DNA from 3 places in the Bacillus sp. m3-13 genome. Region 3 is predicted to be linked to each of the others. Evidence: predicted binding sites of a transcription regulator. Region 3 holds the regulator's gene; each other region holds the start of a gene.
The links. The regulator LexA, encoded in region 3, represses DNA repair genes until DNA is damaged. The targets are predictions, from matches to a motif close to CGAACATATGTTCG.
Positions count from the first base shown of each region.

Region 1: a site for LexA is predicted at 2,940-2,953, ahead of M313_RS0108420 (YqzH family protein). Genes of this name have one in related genera too.
Region 2: a site for LexA is predicted at 3,738-3,751, ahead of pcrA (DNA helicase PcrA). Genes of this name have one in related genera too.

Region 1 covers NZ_ACPC01000017.1:33,630-39,492, forward strand. Annotated here, with positions in the region: gene M313_RS0108400 (SDR family NAD(P)-dependent oxidoreductase) at 1-372, shown strand, start outside; gene M313_RS0108405 (DUF3221 domain-containing protein) at 424-1,032, shown strand; gene M313_RS0108410 (ankyrin repeat domain-containing protein) at 1,309-2,070, shown strand; gene M313_RS23085 (hypothetical protein) at 2,046-2,561, opposite strand; gene M313_RS0108420 (YqzH family protein) at 2,642-2,839, opposite strand; partial or broken gene M313_RS23090 (Y-family DNA polymerase) at 3,023-4,281, shown strand; gene M313_RS0108430 (YolD-like family protein) at 4,323-4,646, shown strand; gene M313_RS0108435 (HPr family phosphocarrier protein) at 4,694-4,933, opposite strand; gene M313_RS0108440 (SPL family radical SAM protein) at 5,038-5,863, shown strand, end outside.
Region 2 covers NZ_ACPC01000008.1:26,230-32,092, reverse strand. Annotated here, with positions in the region: gene ligA (NAD-dependent DNA ligase LigA) at 1-1,378, opposite strand, end outside; gene pcrA (DNA helicase PcrA) at 1,416-3,719, opposite strand; gene pcrB (heptaprenylglyceryl phosphate synthase) at 3,960-4,643, opposite strand; gene M313_RS25680 (hypothetical protein) at 4,922-5,083, shown strand; gene M313_RS0101785 (YerC/YecD family TrpR-related protein) at 5,147-5,458, opposite strand; gene M313_RS0101780 (DUF3048 domain-containing protein) at 5,486-5,863, opposite strand, start outside.
Region 3 covers NZ_ACPC01000014.1:22,489-28,351, forward strand. Annotated here, with positions in the region: gene M313_RS0106260 (nucleoside hydrolase) at 1-928, shown strand, start outside; gene M313_RS0106265 (DUF421 domain-containing protein) at 1,036-1,659, shown strand; gene lexA (transcriptional repressor LexA) at 1,699-2,310, opposite strand; gene M313_RS0106275 (YneB family resolvase-like protein) at 2,449-3,123, shown strand; gene M313_RS0106280 (DUF896 domain-containing protein) at 3,169-3,399, shown strand; gene tkt (transketolase) at 3,492-5,498, shown strand; gene sirA (sporulation inhibitor of replication protein SirA) at 5,664-5,863, shown strand, end outside.

The DNA of each region.
Region 1 (5,863 bases), on a different contig from region 3:
ATTGCTTCACAGGCGGGGAAGATTGCGACTCCGAAGTCGAGTGTGTACGCAGCAACGAAGCATGCAGTTCTCGGTTTCACCAATAGCATGAGAATGGAGCTTTATGATACCAATATTTTTGTAACATCTGTTAACCCTGGTCCAATCCGAACGGAGTTTTTTGATATCGCGGATTCATCTGGTAGCTATAAGCAGAAAGTGGATAAGTGGATGCTTGAGCCTGAATATGTTGCCAAACGGATAGCAGATGCAATGTTCACTCGCACCCGGGAAATTAATCTTCCTGGCTGGATGAACATGGCCAGCAAACTGTATCAGGTGTTTCCAGGAGTGGTGGAAAAATTCGGCGGCAAGGCTTTTCGACAAAAATAATGTAACCTTTCCATTCCTCTTCCGTCCAATAGAGCAAGAGGTGAGAATAGGATGAAAACAATAAAATTCATGTCATTGCTGGCTTGTTTCCTTCTTTTATTCGGTTGTGGAACAGCTGGTGGCAACGACAACAATAACAGTTCAGGTTCCAATTCAGGTTCTAATGAGGAAGCACCAAATGAAGAACCGGTGGATGTTGGTGATCAGGCAGTTGAAGATCTGACAGGTTATATCGTTTCGGTTTCTGATGAAGGACAAACACGTATTTTAGTGACGGGTCAACACCCAAGCAGTGGCGGCTCTGGTACTTCTGCAACTATGTATACCCTTGAAGAGGATACAAAAGTGGAAAGCTCTGCAGGGGAGCCGTTGGAAGCAGCTGATCTTATGGTCGGAATGAAAGTGACTGTTTGGAACTCCGGCATAGTGGCTGAATCCTTTCCGGCCCAGTCTGGCGCTATAAAAGTAGTGGTAGATGAAGGGCAGGATGAACTCGAACAAAAGGCTATTGCCAAGGCGTTAGAAGAAGTGGAAGACGGGTATCCGTGGCACGTCGAGGAAGTGACGGAGCAAGCGGAGGGATTATATAAGGTAACCTTGAAGAACCTGTTGGATGACAGCGAGCCGGTGGATATTGAGGTGGAAGTGAAAGAGGGATAATATCCTTTTGTGAGACGTCTTGTGTGATTGGTGCAAGGCGTTTTATTGTTCATTGAGAGTTTCCTTAGCGAGGGTGATTTGTCGGGGTTTGACGAAGGTTGTCGGTTGGCATGTATTGCCTTGAGTTTGGACAGTAAATAGGTGGGTTTGGCTTGTATTTTGAGATTTCCGACAGTATTTACTTCCAAACGGACAGTAAACACGTCTTTTCCGACAGTAAGTATTATCCGACGTGATTTTCTTGTAATCTTACACATGAAATGGGGGCATATACATATGAATTTTGTCTTAGAAGACGAAAATTTAGGCATCGAGGTCACTAAAGCAATACAAACAGGCGATGTATCAGCTCTTGAGTGTTTACTTGCTGCTCATCATAACCTTGCCACGGCAAGAATTATCTCAAAAGGCTATCATGATGAAAAATCTGACGCGTTTGGAGTGTCCCGCACATTGCTTCATGTGGCGACCGATTGGCCTGGTCACTTTCCGAACGGAGAAACCGTTGTACGCACACTAGTGGAGTCGGGAGCAGAAGTGAATGCCAGATTTACTGGTCATCACACGGAGACACCTCTTCACTGGGCTGCGAGCAGTAATGATGTGGAAGTGCTTCAGGCGCTTCTAGATGCTGGTGCGGACATAAATGCCACAGGAGCAGTAATCGCAGAAGGAACCCCATTAGACGATGCGGTAGCATTTGGACAGTGGGATACAGCCCGCCTGCTTGTGGAGAATGGAGCACAGACTAAGCTCTGGAATGCAGCTGCACTGGGGATGTTGGATGAAGTAAAAACATATTATGCAGATGCGCAGCTGCTTCCTTCCGCATTTGAAACCACACAAGCTTTTTGGTTGGCGTGCCATGGTGGTCAACTGTTGGTGGCAGATTACTTATTCAGCCAAGGAGCGGATCTTAATTGGGTTGGTTATGACGGGCTAACTCCACTTGATGCAGCAGTGCGCAATAACAAGGATGTTAAGCTAATCGAGTGGCTCCATGGGAAGGATGCTCACTCTGCAGGGGACATGGAGTAGGGTCTTTCTTGCTCAGGTTTTTTGGCTGAACTTTTACGGACGTACTTCTCCCACATCGCCTGAAAACCATACATCAATAAGGATTTTATTAAAAAAAGTCCAAAGAGTTGATGGCGGCTCATTTTTTTCATTTTGAATATTCCTATATGTTCAAATAGAGCACTAAAAGGATAAACGAAAACGGCATCCACAAACGCATTCAAAAGGAAATACAAATAGATTTTTCCATATGTAAGACGTAAGATCCAAAGGGAACCGGCAAAGAACGGTCCGACTATAAAGGCAAATTCATTTACAAAATAGGGCGGGATTTTTTTATAGATAGCCCACCATTTATACTTCTCCGCCACAATGCTCTCTAATGCAATTAATATAGACATAAATAATGTTCCCGGCAAAAAACGTTTAAAGTGCTTCCACCCAAGAAAAGGGAGTGTCAGAATGGAGATGAATACCATTATCCATAATACAAGCACAGGCTTTTTCTTCATGATGTCGCTCCTTTTCTAGATGAACTCTTCTTTTATCTTGTGTAATTACGTCGGATTTATGAATTATTTTGCTATGTCTCTTACCATTTACTCAAAAATTCATACACTACATCATTGACCGCATCAAACACTTCCAGATCGGGATCTTCGGCAACCGCTCTGCTCACTTCCTCTGCCATTTTTTCGTACTCTTCCTCATTAAGCGGAACAGATTCAACGTCATGCTGATATTGAATAAAACAATTTCGAATCATTTTTTTCACTAAATTTCTCTCCATTTCGTTCACCTCATTTCCTTTATTATAAGGGTTTTGCCCACTTAACAAGAGCTTGAAAAAGGTATTTGTCGAAATATGTAGTGGAATTTACCATTGAAACCGAACGTATATTCGCTTATTATTGGGTATATACTACTAATGCGAACATACTTTCTGTTTAGTGAGGTGTGAAGGTTCGTGGACATGGATTACAGCAAGATGCCAAAACAACAAGATTTTATGTGTAGATATGAAAAGCTTTTATGCAAGCTGCTCTGCAGTGATGATGGGACTCGATCCGCTCACTTGCTATTTGGCGGGTGGTTGGGGATACAGAGCGACAGGGGAGCGTGGTGTTTGCAGCCTCTCCCATGTTGAAAAAGGAATTTGGTATCAAGACAGGTTCCCGCCGGTTTGAGATTCCAAACGACAAACGCATCCATATTGTAAACCCCAAGATGGCAACATATCTGCGCATCTCCACAGAAATTACGAGACTCTTCAACCGATATGTCCCAAAGGACGCCATCCATACCTATAGTGTCGATGAAAGCTTCTTGCAAGTCGACGGGGTAGAAGCGCTTTGGGGAGATGCCACTACGATTGCTGAAAAAATCAAAGAGGACATGGAGCGGGAATTTCAGCTTCCATGCGCCATCGGAATTGGCCCGAATATGCTCATGTCAAAACTATGCCTAGATCTTGAAGCAAAAAAGAAGGGCATAGCCGAGTGGACTTATGACGATGTGAAAACAAAGCTTTGGCCGCTTTCCCCTCTCAGTGAAATGTGGGGAATTGGATCCAGAGTACAAAAAACCTTAAATCGAATGGGGATTTTCAATGTTGGACAGCTCGCAAATTACCCCCTCGAGCTGCTGGAGAAAAAGTTTGGTGTGATGGGAAATCAGTTGTACTATCATGCCTGGGGGATTGATCTATCAGAGCTTGGCGCTCCCATTATTCAGGGGCAGATCAGCTTTGGCAAAAGTCAGATTTTAATGCGCGACTATACAGACCCGAAAGAAGTGAAACAAGTCATCTTAGAAATCTGTGAGGAAGTCGCCAGGAGAACGCGGCATCATCGAAAAGCCGGCCGTACCATCAGTCTTGGAATTGGCTACAGCCGCGATGAACTTGGCGGAGGATTCTATCGCTCTCGAACAATGGAACGAGCAAGCAACGTCACCATGGACTTATACCGTACTTGCCTTGAGCTGTTTGAGGAAAATTATGAACCCAAAACCGTCCGAAAGATTGCTATCTCGCTCTCTAACATGGTGGATGACAGTGAAATGCAACTAAACTTGTTTGAACTCGAACAGCCAAAAAAACGCGACCTAGGCTATGTAATGGACACCATCCGCGGAAAATACGGAACCAATGCGCTGTTAAGGGCTGTATCCTATACCAATGCCGGAACTGCCGTCCATAGAAGCAGGTTGGTTGGCGGACATAAGGCGTAGAGAATTTGCTATAGCTAGAAATGTAAGAAAGGATGTTAAGGATGATACGAGATCGCGGAACCATTAAATGGACGTCCATGATGCTGCCGGAGCATGTCAAGATGCTGCGCGATTGGACCAAAGAGGATTTATACCAAACCAAGCCGGAAATTGACGAACAACGGCTAGAAGAAATGAATGAGCTGTTTTGCGAAGCGATGGAAACGGGTAAGGAAGTAACCATTACCTATTATGAAAAAAGAAGATACCATTTGTTTGTAGGAGCGGTGCATCATCTCGATGCCTATCAGAGGCGCTTGCATGTGGTGGATAAATTCGGCGAAGCAGGCTGTTTATGTGTAGATGATATTTTGGATATTTCCTGATAAAACAAAAACATCCTTCCCAATGAATGAGGAAGGATGCTCCATTATTATTTCTTTTCAAAGTACCCAAGAGCCAAAATCGCCTCAAATACTTCTTCGCCTTCATCAGAAGTAACTTCTACTTCCTGGCCTGGCTGAAGAGCAAGCGCCAAAACACCAAGCAAGCTTTTGGCATCAACTACCCAATGCTCCTTTTTAAATAAAACCGTTCCAGAATAAGAACTGATTGTATTCACTAGATTGCTTGCAGACTCGGCAAAAATAGGTTTTAAAACTGTAAGTACCATATGTATCTACCCCTTTTGTATTGTAATACTTTAAGTATAAAGAAAATGATGGAAACAACAAGAGAAAAATATTGATATTTATTATGGAAGAAGGGAGAAAAAGGATGAGAGTGGAAGTAACAGAGAAGACACCACAAAAACTATTGACCAAAGCAAGTGGGTTTCTAAAAGGCTATACCCACACCCTCAACCCCTATATCGGCTGTGCCTTTGGGTGTTCCTATTGTTATGTGAGACAAAGCCCGGTTGGCTTGTTTCGCAAACAGGAATGGGGCACATGGGTGGATGTGAAAAAGGATGTAAAAGAAAAGCTCGCTAAAGAAATGCGACTTTTAAGGAAAAAAGAGCAGGCCATTAGCATTTTCATGTCATCCAGTACCGATCCTTATCAACCGGTGGAACACAAGGAAGAGGTTACCCGAACCCTATTAGAAGTAATGGCAGAAGAGCCACCTGACTTTCTTTTTGTTCAAACAAGAAGCCCACTTGTGACAAGGGACATCGACCTTCTAAAGAAATTGGGAGACCGCGTGATGGTAAGCATCACAATAGAAACAGATCTAGAAGAGGTACGCAAAAGGTTTTCACCCTCAGCTCCACCAATACCTGCAAGACTTAAAGCATTAAGAATATTGCATAAAGAGGGAATTCCAACCCAAGTGGCTATTGCACCAGCCTTGCCGTTTTCCGAAGGATTTGCGTTAAAACTAAAAGGGATAGTGGACAGGGTGTGTGTGGATGATTTTACAGGGGACGGAAGCGGAGGCAAGCGAACAGCCCGTTTAGGTGTATATGAGAAATATGAAATGGGAGAAAAAACGAAGTGGGTGGAAGGAAATGTGCAACAGGAGGTTTTTGAGGTAATGCGAACGGTATTTCCGGAAGAACAAGTTATCCGGAGTCCAGAGGGGTTCTTTCCGCCTAAAGTAC
Region 2 (5,863 bases), on a different contig from region 3:
CACGGAAAAGTTGGGCAATTACCTTTTCGCCAAGACCATCAATGTTCATAGCGTTACGGGATACAAAGTGAATCAATCCCTCCCGAATTTGTGCCGGACATTTCGGGTTGATGCAGCGCAAGGCCACTTCCCCTTCAATGCGGACAAGCTCGCTCTCACATTCCGGGCAGTGTGTCGGCATGGTAAAATCACGCTCTTCACCAGTTCGCTGATCTACAAGTACATTCACCACTTCAGGAATGATATCTCCGGCTTTTTTAACGATAACAGTATCTCCAAGCTTGATGTCCTTTTCACGGATGAGGTCTTCATTATGTAAGGACGCGCGTTGGACCGTTGTGCCTGCCACACGCACAGGTTCAAGGATAGCCGTTGGCGTCACCACTCCTGTTCGGCCGATATTCAGCTCGATATCAAGAAGCTTAGTGGTCACTTCTTCTGCCGGGAATTTGTAAGCAATGGCCCATCTTGGACTTTTTGCCGTAAAACCAAGCTGTTCTTGATGCTCAGTGTTATCCACTTTAATAACGATACCGTCTATATCATACGACAGATCCGGGCGTTTTGTGTGCCAAGCTGTGACATATTCCAAAACTTCTTCGATGGATGTGCACACTTTTCTTTCTGTATTTGTTTTAAAGCCGAGCTTATCCAGGTAATCTAACGCCTCACTGTGCGAATCCACACCTGCTTCTCCTGCATCCGCAAGACTGTATACGTACACGGACAAGTTACGGGATGCAGCAATCTTTGGATCAAGCTGACGAAGGGAACCTGCCGCCGCATTACGAGGGTTGGCAAACGGCTCTTCTTCGCGCTCCATTTTTGCCGCGTTTAGCTTTTCAAAAGAGTTCTTCGGCATGTACGCTTCCCCACGAACCTCCATCGTTACCGGTTCTTTTAAACGCAATGGAATAGATTTGATTGTTTTAAGGTTCATAGTGATGTCTTCACCTGTTGTTCCATCCCCACGAGTGGCACCAAGGACGAACAACCCGTCCTCATAGCGCAACGAAACGGCAAGGCCGTCAATTTTCAGCTCGCACACATATGTCACATCGTCGCCTACAGCCTGTTTCACTCGGCGGTCAAAATCACGCAAGTCGTCTTCGTTGAAGGCATTGCCAAGGCTGAGCATCGGCGTACGGTGCTCAACCTTGTTGAACATCTCAAGAATATTCCCTCCCACACGCTGAGTGGGAGAGTCCTCTGTTTGCAGTTCTGGATGCTCCTTTTCAAGCGTTAATAGCTCTTGTAAAAGAGAGTCGTATTCGGCATCTGAAACGGACGGTTTGTCCAGCACATGATATTCATAATTATATTGGTTCAGCACATCATGCAGCTCGCGAACCCGTTTTTCAGCTTGTTCTCTTTCCATGCAATGTCGTCCTTTCTTATTTGGCGGTTGTCATCTATTATTGAACCTTCGTCACAGGGGCAAATTTGGCCAAAAGGCGTTTGATGCCTGTTGGGCTTGGGAAGGCAATGTCCAGCTCTTTGCCGTCTCCGTCACCTTTTACGCTGACAACGGTACCGACTCCCCATTTTTTATGTTCCGCTTTGTCTCCTACCATCCAGTCCAAGCTTTCTCCACCCGTTGCAGTAAGGCCTCGGGATGGGGCTGTGGTACGGCGTGCCGTTTGGGAAGCAGGACTTGCCGCCCTTGCTCTTCCAGTAGATGAACTACCTCCAAATGTGGACGCAGAACCGCCTCCAAAACTTGACCCGCGGCCACCAAATGGTGTTGGGCGGGATGCAGCTTCTTTATTCTCTTCGCTTTCTAGTAGTTCTTCTGGTATTTCTTTGATAAAACGGGAAGGAGGATTGATGTTTGTACGACCAAATAACGTACGCATCTGGGCGTTCGTGATGAACAGCTGCTCTTCGGCACGTGTGATTCCAACATACGCAAGGCGGCGTTCCTCTTCCATTTCTGCTTCTTCAAACAGCGAACGGCTGTGAGGGAATACCCCTTCCTCCATTCCGATCAAGAATACAACCGGGAACTCAAGTCCTTTGGCAGCATGGAGAGTCATTAAAATAACGCCTTCCTGCTGAGCTGGATCTTCCTCGTCCAATTTATCAATATCTGCAACAAGCGCCAGGTCTGTAAGGAATGCAACCAAGCTCTTGTCATCATATTTTTCTTCAAAATTCTTCGTAACAGACAAGAACTCATCGATGTTTTCCAGTCTGCTTTGGGATTCAATCGTTTTGTCGGCTTTCAGCATTTCACGATAGCCTGACTTTTCAAGAACCTCTTCCACTAGTTCCGTCACAGAGATGTACTCTTGCATCTGCACATACCCTTCAATTAGCGAACGGAATTCTTTCAATTGTGACGTAGCACGGCCGCTGACGCCGATCAGGTCCACCTCAGCAAGTGCCGTGTAGATAGAGATATCATGCTGAGTAGCGTAATTGGCAATCTTATCAACGGTTGTTGCTCCGATACCGCGTTTTGGTACGTTAACGATACGCTGCAGGCTGATGTCATCGTCCGGATTGGCAATCAAACGAAGATATGCCAGGATGTCCTTGATTTCTTTTCTGTCGTAGAACTTGGTCCCACCGACGATTGTGTAATTGATGTTGGACATGAGGAGCATTTCCTCCATCACACGGGACTGGGCGTTTGTACGATATAAAATCGCAAAGTCACCAAGCGTGCGTGATGGATTTTGCCTCATGAGTTCACGCATTTTCCCAACCACAAACTGTGCTTCCGATTTCTCGGAGTCCGCTTGGTAATGAATGATTTTTTGCCCTTCATCGTTTTCCGTCCAAAGGTTCTTCTTTTTACGGCCTATGTTATTATCTATCACTCTGTTTGCCGCTTCTAGAATACGTTTTGTAGAACGGTAATTTTGCTCAAGCAACACGACTTCCGCGTTCGGATAGTCTTTCTCAAAAGATAGAATATTGGCGATATCCGCCCCGCGCCAGCGATAGATGGACTGATCAGAATCCCCTACTACACAAAGGTTCTTCAGGCGGTCCGCCAAAAGGTTAACCAATGTGTACTGCGCTCTATTCGTATCCTGATACTCATCCACGTGGATGTATTGAAACTTTCGTTGATAGTACTCGAGCACTTCTGGAACACGCTTAAAAAGGTGAATGGTCGTCATGATCAGATCATCAAAATCAAGTGCCTGGTTCTTTTTCAGCCTCTTTTGGTAGTCTGTGTAGATCTCCGCTACCTGCTGTTCATAAGGACCAAGCGGTTGTTTTGCGTATTGCTCTGGATTCATCAGTTCATTTTTGGCAGAGCTAATGGTACCTAGAATCGTTCTTGGTTCGAACTTTTTCGGATCGATATTGCGGTCTTTTAAAATATTCTTGATGACTGACAGCTGATCGGTCGTATCAAGAATGGTAAAATTGCGGTTCATTCCGATGCGGTCAATGTCGCGGCGCAGGATTCGCACACACATGGAGTGGAATGTGGAGATCCAGATGTCTTCTGCAGCAGGTCCGAGTAGTTTTTCCACACGCTCTTTCATTTCACGGGCCGCTTTATTTGTAAAAGTGATCGCAAGGATATTCCATGGCGCGACTTGTTTTTCGGCCATCAGGTAGGCGATTCGATGCGTAAGCACCTTCGTTTTTCCACTTCCCGCTCCGGCCATGATGAGTAAGGGTCCGTCCGTTTTTTTCACTGCTTCTTTTTGCATAGGGTTCAGTCCCTCAAGAAGCCTTTGACTTAAATATTGCATATTTTTTCACCGTCCCAACAAACATATGTTCTTATTTTCTATCATACTAAATTGGCTTGTTAAATACTATTAATTTTAGAATCTTTGTGTACAACCGCTGTTGATTTCCGCACTGGGCTTCGCTTTCCTAGGGGCGGTGCTTGAGCCTCCTCGGCTACGGCCTGCGGGGTCTCAACCTACCGCTATCTCCCTTAGGAGTCTTCGCCCTGGGCTCCAATCAACAGCTAAAATATCTGGAAACTAATTTTTCACAGCGTCTACTGTTTTGAGTGCTTCTTTTAGATTTTCATATACTGCGTTTCCTACTACGACGGTATCGGCGTGGGCTGCCATTTCTTTGGCGCGCTCTGCTGTGGAGATGCCGCCTCCGTAGAACAGTTGCGTTTTTTCTAAGGTTTGTTTGGCCGCCTGGACTATTTCCACGTCCCCGTACGTTCCACTATATTCTAAGTAAAAGATAGGCAGATTAAACATTTTCTCCGCCAATCTTGCATAAGCGATGACATCTTCTTTGTCGAGGTCTGTTTTTGCTTCTGTCAACTTGGCAGCCTTGCAGTCAGCATTAAGGATGCAGTACCCTTCTGCCACAATCTCCTCCCAGTTCATGATATCTCCGTACTCTTTTAGCGCTTCTATGTGAAGGTCTGTGACCCATTCTGTCTTTCTGCTGTTCAAGACACTTGGGATAAAATAAAAATCAAATCCCGGTGTGACCGATTCGATGGTGGAAACCTCCAATGCACATGGCAAGGAATATCTGCGCACCCTGCTCATCAAGCTCAGCACATTGTCCAATGTGACCCCGTCCGTCCCTCCGACTAGAATAGCATCTGTACCCGATTCGCACACAAGCTCTAAATCTTCGTCCGATATCTCTTTATTAGGATCCAATTTAAAAACGTGCTTCCACTCACGTATTTCCATTAACACTGCAAACGTCCCCCATTCTAATTTTCCATTCCCCTATTATAGCAAAATCCCAGCTAATACGAAAAACAGAAACGGAGAATGTCGACTGGAAGTTACGACCTTTTTCCGATAGACCAAAAGTTATATTTTGCATGCAGCCTGTTATTCCTTTTGTATTTCGGGTAATTAGATAACTAACATCTTTAGTAATGCTTAGGAAAATAGTTGTCTTTTGATAGATGGATGCATATCGCAATCGTTTCAAAATATGATGTGATAAGGAGGTGTCCAACATGCCTATGTGGGTATGGTTTGTTATTGGCTTCGCTATTCTCTTGGCGTTCGGTGCTCTTGTGGATTACTTCGGAAAAAGAAGAAGGAGAACGGCTGACCCTTCAGCATCAACTAAAACAGTCGACCAAGTAAAATCAAACCAGGAGACGTTTTATCGGTGATGCACTATAATCTTTCACGAAAAAAGGTGGCCCACTGCACTTCCAGCGGGCCACCTTTTCACTTTACACTTCTTCTGTTTTCTTTTCTTCTGCAATACGCTCAAGCGCCATCTCATATGCGTCGTTACCGTAGTTCAAGCAACGCTTCACACGGGAGATCGTCGCAGTGCTTGCACCAGTTTCCGTCTCGATTTTATGATACGTGAAACCATCTCTCAGCATTCTTGCCACCTCTAGGCGCTGTGCCAAAGATTGGATTTCATTGATGGTACAGAGGTCATCGAAAAATCGATAGCACTCTTCCATATCTTTTAAAGAAAGAATAGATTCAAAAAGTTGATCCAATTCTTTTCCACGTAGTTTATTGATTTGCATGATTGATATCTCCTTTGCTAATTAAGACTAGTAAATGACTTTTTCTAAATCTGGGATAATTTGAATCCACGTTTTACCCGGGACAAGTGGGACCTGTTCGCCATTTTTGTAGGGAAGGATCTTGCCGTCCACCGATTTCCATTCGACATCGAAACGCTCTCCATGTTGGATGAGCACACCGTTGCCGCCTGAGGTTATATCGATTTCTCTTCTTCCTTGTTTATCGACCACAAGATGAGACGTTTCTACTAAGAAAACATTATGAGCCACAATCTCTTCCTCTGTTTCAAGGTCCGTGTGCTTCACGCCGCCGCTATAGCGGACATAGGCTTTTCGTTCAGCGTCGTATCTATATTCAACATGTGTTGCCTGTCTGGATGAGTATTCGATTTTCACTTGTTCTAA
Region 3 (5,863 bases):
GCTTTTCGCAGACCCAGGAATTGATGACTCTTTAGCGATTATTTATGCATTGCTTCATCCAGAAATAGAACTGTTGGGGATTGTAACAGGGTATGGCAATGTTTCTGTTTTTGATGCAACAAGAAATGCCTCCTTCCTTTTAGAGCTTGCAGGTAGATCAGATATTCCCGTAGTGAGGGGAACTTCACAGCCTTTAAGTGGTATTCACACGGTTTTTTATCCTGAGATACATGGACCACAGGGATTAGGACCGATAATACCGCCTGAAGAATTCAAAGCTGAGGTTAGTCCTTTTGAGTTAATGTTCGAGATTATCGAGGAAAATATAGAAGACATTGTAATTGTGGATGTGGGTAGACAAACATCCCTTGCTTTTGCATTTAACTTACGACCTGAACTTATGGATCAGGTTAAAGAGGTATATCTTATGGGTGGAGCGTTCATGGTTCCTGGTAATGTAACAGATGTGGCGGAAGCGAACTTTTGGGGAGACCCGATTGCTACCTCTGTAATTTTGAATAAAGCGAAAAAGGTATATATAACGCCACTAAATGTAACAAACAGGGCCATAGTTACTAGGGATATAGCGACATTCATTTTTGATCAAACTAGCAGTCCGTACAAATATCTTATTCCAGCTGTCACCAATTATTATGCTACATTCTACGACCAAGTGATGCCAGGTATAGATGGTTCACCGGTGCATGATGTATTCACTCTTTATTATCTATTAAATAAGGATAAAACATATACTATCCAAAGAGATGTAAGGGTTGCAGTTGTTGACGGGAACAGAGGGCAAAGTATAGCTGATTTAAGGATGGTATATAAGCAACCACAACGCGAGCATTATATAGCTATGGATTTTGATTATAATGATTTTATTAATGACTTTATTGAGGTGAACTTGAGAGACGCAAGCCAATAAAAACATGTAAAATTAAATAACTGATTACCCCCTTCTATTTATTGCTGAATAAAAAACAGCGACGGGATTATTATAAAAACATAATAATTCGATGGGGTGGTGAAGTAATGGATTTGAATTGGATTTGGAAAGCGGTTTTAATAACTATAATAGGGACATTTTTACTAAGAATTGCAGGCAGAAAGTCCATTTCGCAAATGACTTTAGCTCAAGTGGTAATCATGATTGGAATTGGTTCTCTGTTAATTCAACCTTTGGCAGGCAAAAGTATTTGGGTAACATTTGGTGTGGGTATTACTCTAGTAGTAACACTAGTGTTAATGGAGTTCCTACAACTAAAATCCGACATTTTTGAAAAGTTAATTACGGGTAAATCCAAGATGCTAATAGAAAATGGAAAATTAAATGAAAAAACATTAAAGAAATTGAGATTTACCATTGACCAATTGGAGATGAAGCTTAGACAAAATAGTATATCTAGTATAAGTGATGTTAAATGGGCTACTTTAGAGCCAAACGGTCAGTTAGGATTTGAGTTAACCGATCAAGCAAAGCCGATAACAAAGAAGGAATGGAGTCTCCTCTATCAAGAAATTCAACTCTTAAAAACAATGATTAATCCCTCAAGCAAACCAAGCCGTATTGAAAAAGAGGAAGAGGGAAATCTATTTACCGAAGTGAAGAATGGAAACCATAAACTAAAAGAACGTCCCAGTGAAACCCTTGATTAACTAAATTGATGAAAATAAAAAAGCCGATATACGGCTTTTTTAATGGATATTACGATATACTCCGATTACTTTACCAAGAATGCTCACATTTCGGACAATGATCGGTTCTAATGTAGAGTTTTCCGGTTGTAATCGGATATAGTCTTTTTCTTTAAAGAAGCGTTTGACAGTAGCCTCATCTTCTTCTGTCATGGCAACGACGATGTCTCCATTGTTAGCGGATTGCTGCTGACGAACGATAACATAGTCTCCATCAAGGATCCCGGCTTCGATCATGCTATCCCCCATAACCTCAAGCATGAAAACTTGTTCGTCTGGTGCCACATAGCGGTCAGGAAGCGGAAAGTAGTCCTCTACGTTCTCAATGGCTGTAATTGGCTGACCCGCAGTGACTTTACCGATGATTGGAACATTAACTGCAGATATCTTAGGTACCAGTTCGTCTTCCATAATCTCAATGGCTCTCGGTTTAGTAGGGTCTCGGCGTATGAGACCTTTGCTTTCTAGTCGTGCAAGATGACCATGAACCGTGGAGCTAGAAGCAAGTCCAACTGCTTCCCCAATTTCACGGACGGAAGGTGGATATCCTTTTGCTTGGACTTCTTTTTTTATGTAATCTAATATGTCCTGTTGCCTTTTTGATAGTTTCATATTCCGCACCTCTATCATTTATATTAGTGATAGTATAGCATGTTTTGGTATAAAATACAAACATAAGTTCGAATTATTGACAAGAATATACGTTCGCTTGATAATAATAGTTTAAAAGAATGATGGAGGAAATCATACATGAAGGGAATCATTTATTGTCGTGTGAGTACCAAAAAAGATACACAAGAAACGTCATTGTCCCGGCAAAGGGAAGAATTAGTTTCCTTAGCGGCAAACCGAGATATCGAAATCATTGAGATAGTGGAGGAACAGGCGAGCGGATATGATTTGGATCGTGAAGGGGTTTTTCAAATAATCGAGCTTATTTCAAGTCAACATATTGATGTCCTTCTAATTCAGGATGAAACAAGGCTTGGCAGAGGGAATGCAAAAATCGCTTTTTTACATTGGTTGAGAAAACACGAAATTAAGATATTTTCTATAACGGATAATGGAGAACTGAGATTATCTGATTCTGATTCGATGGTTATGGATATTGTGGCAATTGTTGAGGAATACCAAAGAAAGCTACATAATTTGAAAATAAAAAGAGGCATGCAACGTGCGGTTAAAAGAGGGTATGACCCCACCAAAAACCTGACAAACCTCCATATGAGCCCTGGCCGCGAGAAAATTGAGGTGCCGATTGAAGAGATAGTCAGACTGCGTACAAATAAACTCACTTTTCATGAAATCGCTGCCACATTGAGAGGGCTTGGGTATGAAGTTTCTAAAGCAACAGTAAATAGACGCTATCGGGAGTATATAGAAGAGAACGACACCGGTTTGCTTGTAAAAAAAGAACCTCTCTAGTAAGATAAAAGCATATCTTCACAAGGATGAAAGAAGGAGTTTTCTATGTTATCAAAAGAAAAAATAGCAAGAATCAATGCACTTTCCAAAAAGGCCAAAAGTGAAGGCCTTACAAAGGAAGAGACAGCTGAACAACAAAAGCTTCGTCAAGAGTATATCAAGACATTCCGAGCTTCCATGGAAAATACTTTGCAAGGTGTTACAATCGTGGATCCGGAAGGAAATGATGTCACTCCAGAAAAATTAAAGGATACTAAAAAGAATTTAAAGCATTAATCGCTTTTTTTCAGAACATTGGAACATACTATTTATGATAAAATAGAATTTTTCCATGAAAAAATAAGTTAAAGAGAGAAAGGGTGGATAAGATGACACAACATATAGATCAACTTTCCATTAATACAATCCGTACATTATCTATCGATGCAATTGAAAAGGCAAACTCTGGTCACCCAGGAATGCCAATGGGTGCTGCACCTATGGGATATTCTTTATGGACAAGATTTATGAACCACAACCCTAAGAATCCGAACTGGTTTAATAGAGACCGCTTTGTACTTTCTGCAGGTCACGGTTCCATGTTACTTTATAGCCTTTTACATTTAGGCGGATATGACGTATCTATGAATGATTTAAAAGAATTCCGTCAATGGGGAAGCAAAACTCCAGGACACCCTGAAGTTGGTCACACGCCTGGTGTAGATGCAACAACTGGTCCGCTTGGACAAGGTATTGCAATGGGTGTTGGAATGGCTATGGCAGAGCGCCACTTGGCAGCTACATATAACAAAGAAGATATGGAACTTGTAAATCACTTTACATACAGCATTTGTGGAGATGGGGATTTGATGGAAGGTGTTTCTGGAGAAGCTGCTTCTCTAGCTTCTCACTTGAAATTGGGCCGTTTCATTGTTCTTTACGATTCTAATGATATCTCGCTTGATGGTGACTTAGATCGTTCTTTCTCTGAAAGCATTGAAACGCGTTTCAAAGGATACGGCTGGCAATATATCCGCGTGGAAGATGGAAACAATTTAGAAGAAATTGCTGCTGCGGTGGAAGAAGCACAAAGTGACCTTTCCCGTCCAACCATGATTGAAGTAAAAACTACCATTGGTTACGGTTCACCAAACCGTGCAGGTAAATCAGATGTTCATGGTGCACCACTAGGCTCAGATGAATTGAAACTGACTAAGGAAGCGTATAAATGGACATTTGATAACGATTTCCATGTTCCGGAAGAAGTTTACACTCATTTCCGTGAAACAGTTGCAGATAAAGGTGCAAAAGTGGAAGCGGAATGGAATGATATGTTTGATGCTTACAAATCAAAATACCCAGACCTTGGAAAACAACTTGAAGCAGCGATGAAAGGTGAACTTCCTGAAGGATGGGATTCTGAGATTCCTGTCTATGAAGAAGGAAAAAGCTTAGCTTCCCGTGCTTCATCTGGTGAGGTTCTGAACGCAATTGCCAAACAAGTACCTTCCTTCTTTGGTGGATCTGCTGACTTGGCTGGTTCAAACAAAACGAATATTAAAAACGAAGCTGACTTCACTGCAGAAGATTATAGCGGTCGCAATATTTGGTTTGGTGTTCGTGAATTCGGAATGGGTGCAGCTATGAACGGTATGGCGTTACATGGCGGTCTAAAAGTATACGGTGGAACGTTCTTCGTATTTTCCGATTACTTGCGTCCAGCTATACGATTAGCGGCACTTCAACAGTTGCCTGTAACCTATGTGTTCACGCATGACTCCATTGCAGTTGGAGAAGACGGACCTACACATGAACCGATTGAACAACTTCCATCATTACGTGCAATGCCAAACCTTTGTGTTATTCGTCCTGCAGACGGTAACGAGACGGCTGCAGCATGGAAAGTGGCATTAGAATCCGAAAAGACACCAACAGCACTTGTGTTAACACGTCAAAACCTGCCTACTATTAAAGGGACAGATGAGACGGCACTTGAAGGTGTGCGTAAAGGTGCTTATGTCATTTCCAAAACTGAAAAAGAAACTGCTGATGCACTTATCCTTGCAACAGGATCTGAAGTTGGTCTTGCTGTGGATGCTCAAAAAGCATTACAACAAGAAGGTATTCATGTGTCTGTCGTAAGTATGCCTTCATGGGATCGCTTTGAACAACAATCCCAAGAATACAAAAATTCTGTATTACCGAAAGACGTGAAGAAACGCCTTGGAATTGAAATGGCTACTCCACTAGGGTGGGAGCGTTATACTGGTGATGAAGGGGATATCCTCGCCATCAACGGATTCGGCGCATCTGCACCAGGCGAAAGAATCATGAAAGAATACGGTTTTACTACTGAAAATGTAGTTGCACGTGTTAAAGCGTTGTTAGATAAATAAGCATGTTAAAAAAAGTGAGTATTACCTAATTACAAGGTAATGCTCATTTTTTTATGCATTCGACAATAATTGCTAAAAATAGCCCCTTGTCAACTACACTATAAGACAAAACTCTGCTCTATCATTCTCTATAATAAAAGAAAAGAAGTGACTGGAGGGTTTCGTTTGCGTGAATATATGATTTATTTGATAGAGGAAGAAGTAGCTAAACATTACTCTGGTAATGAGTTAAAACTTTTCCAGCTTTTTCAGCAATACGAACAAGAGGAACCGCTTCGCTCCATTATTAAACGGCAAGTTGATTATGTTACGCTCCCAGTCCCAACCTTTCCACTTCAACAATCATTAGAGCAGGCCTTAAAGAA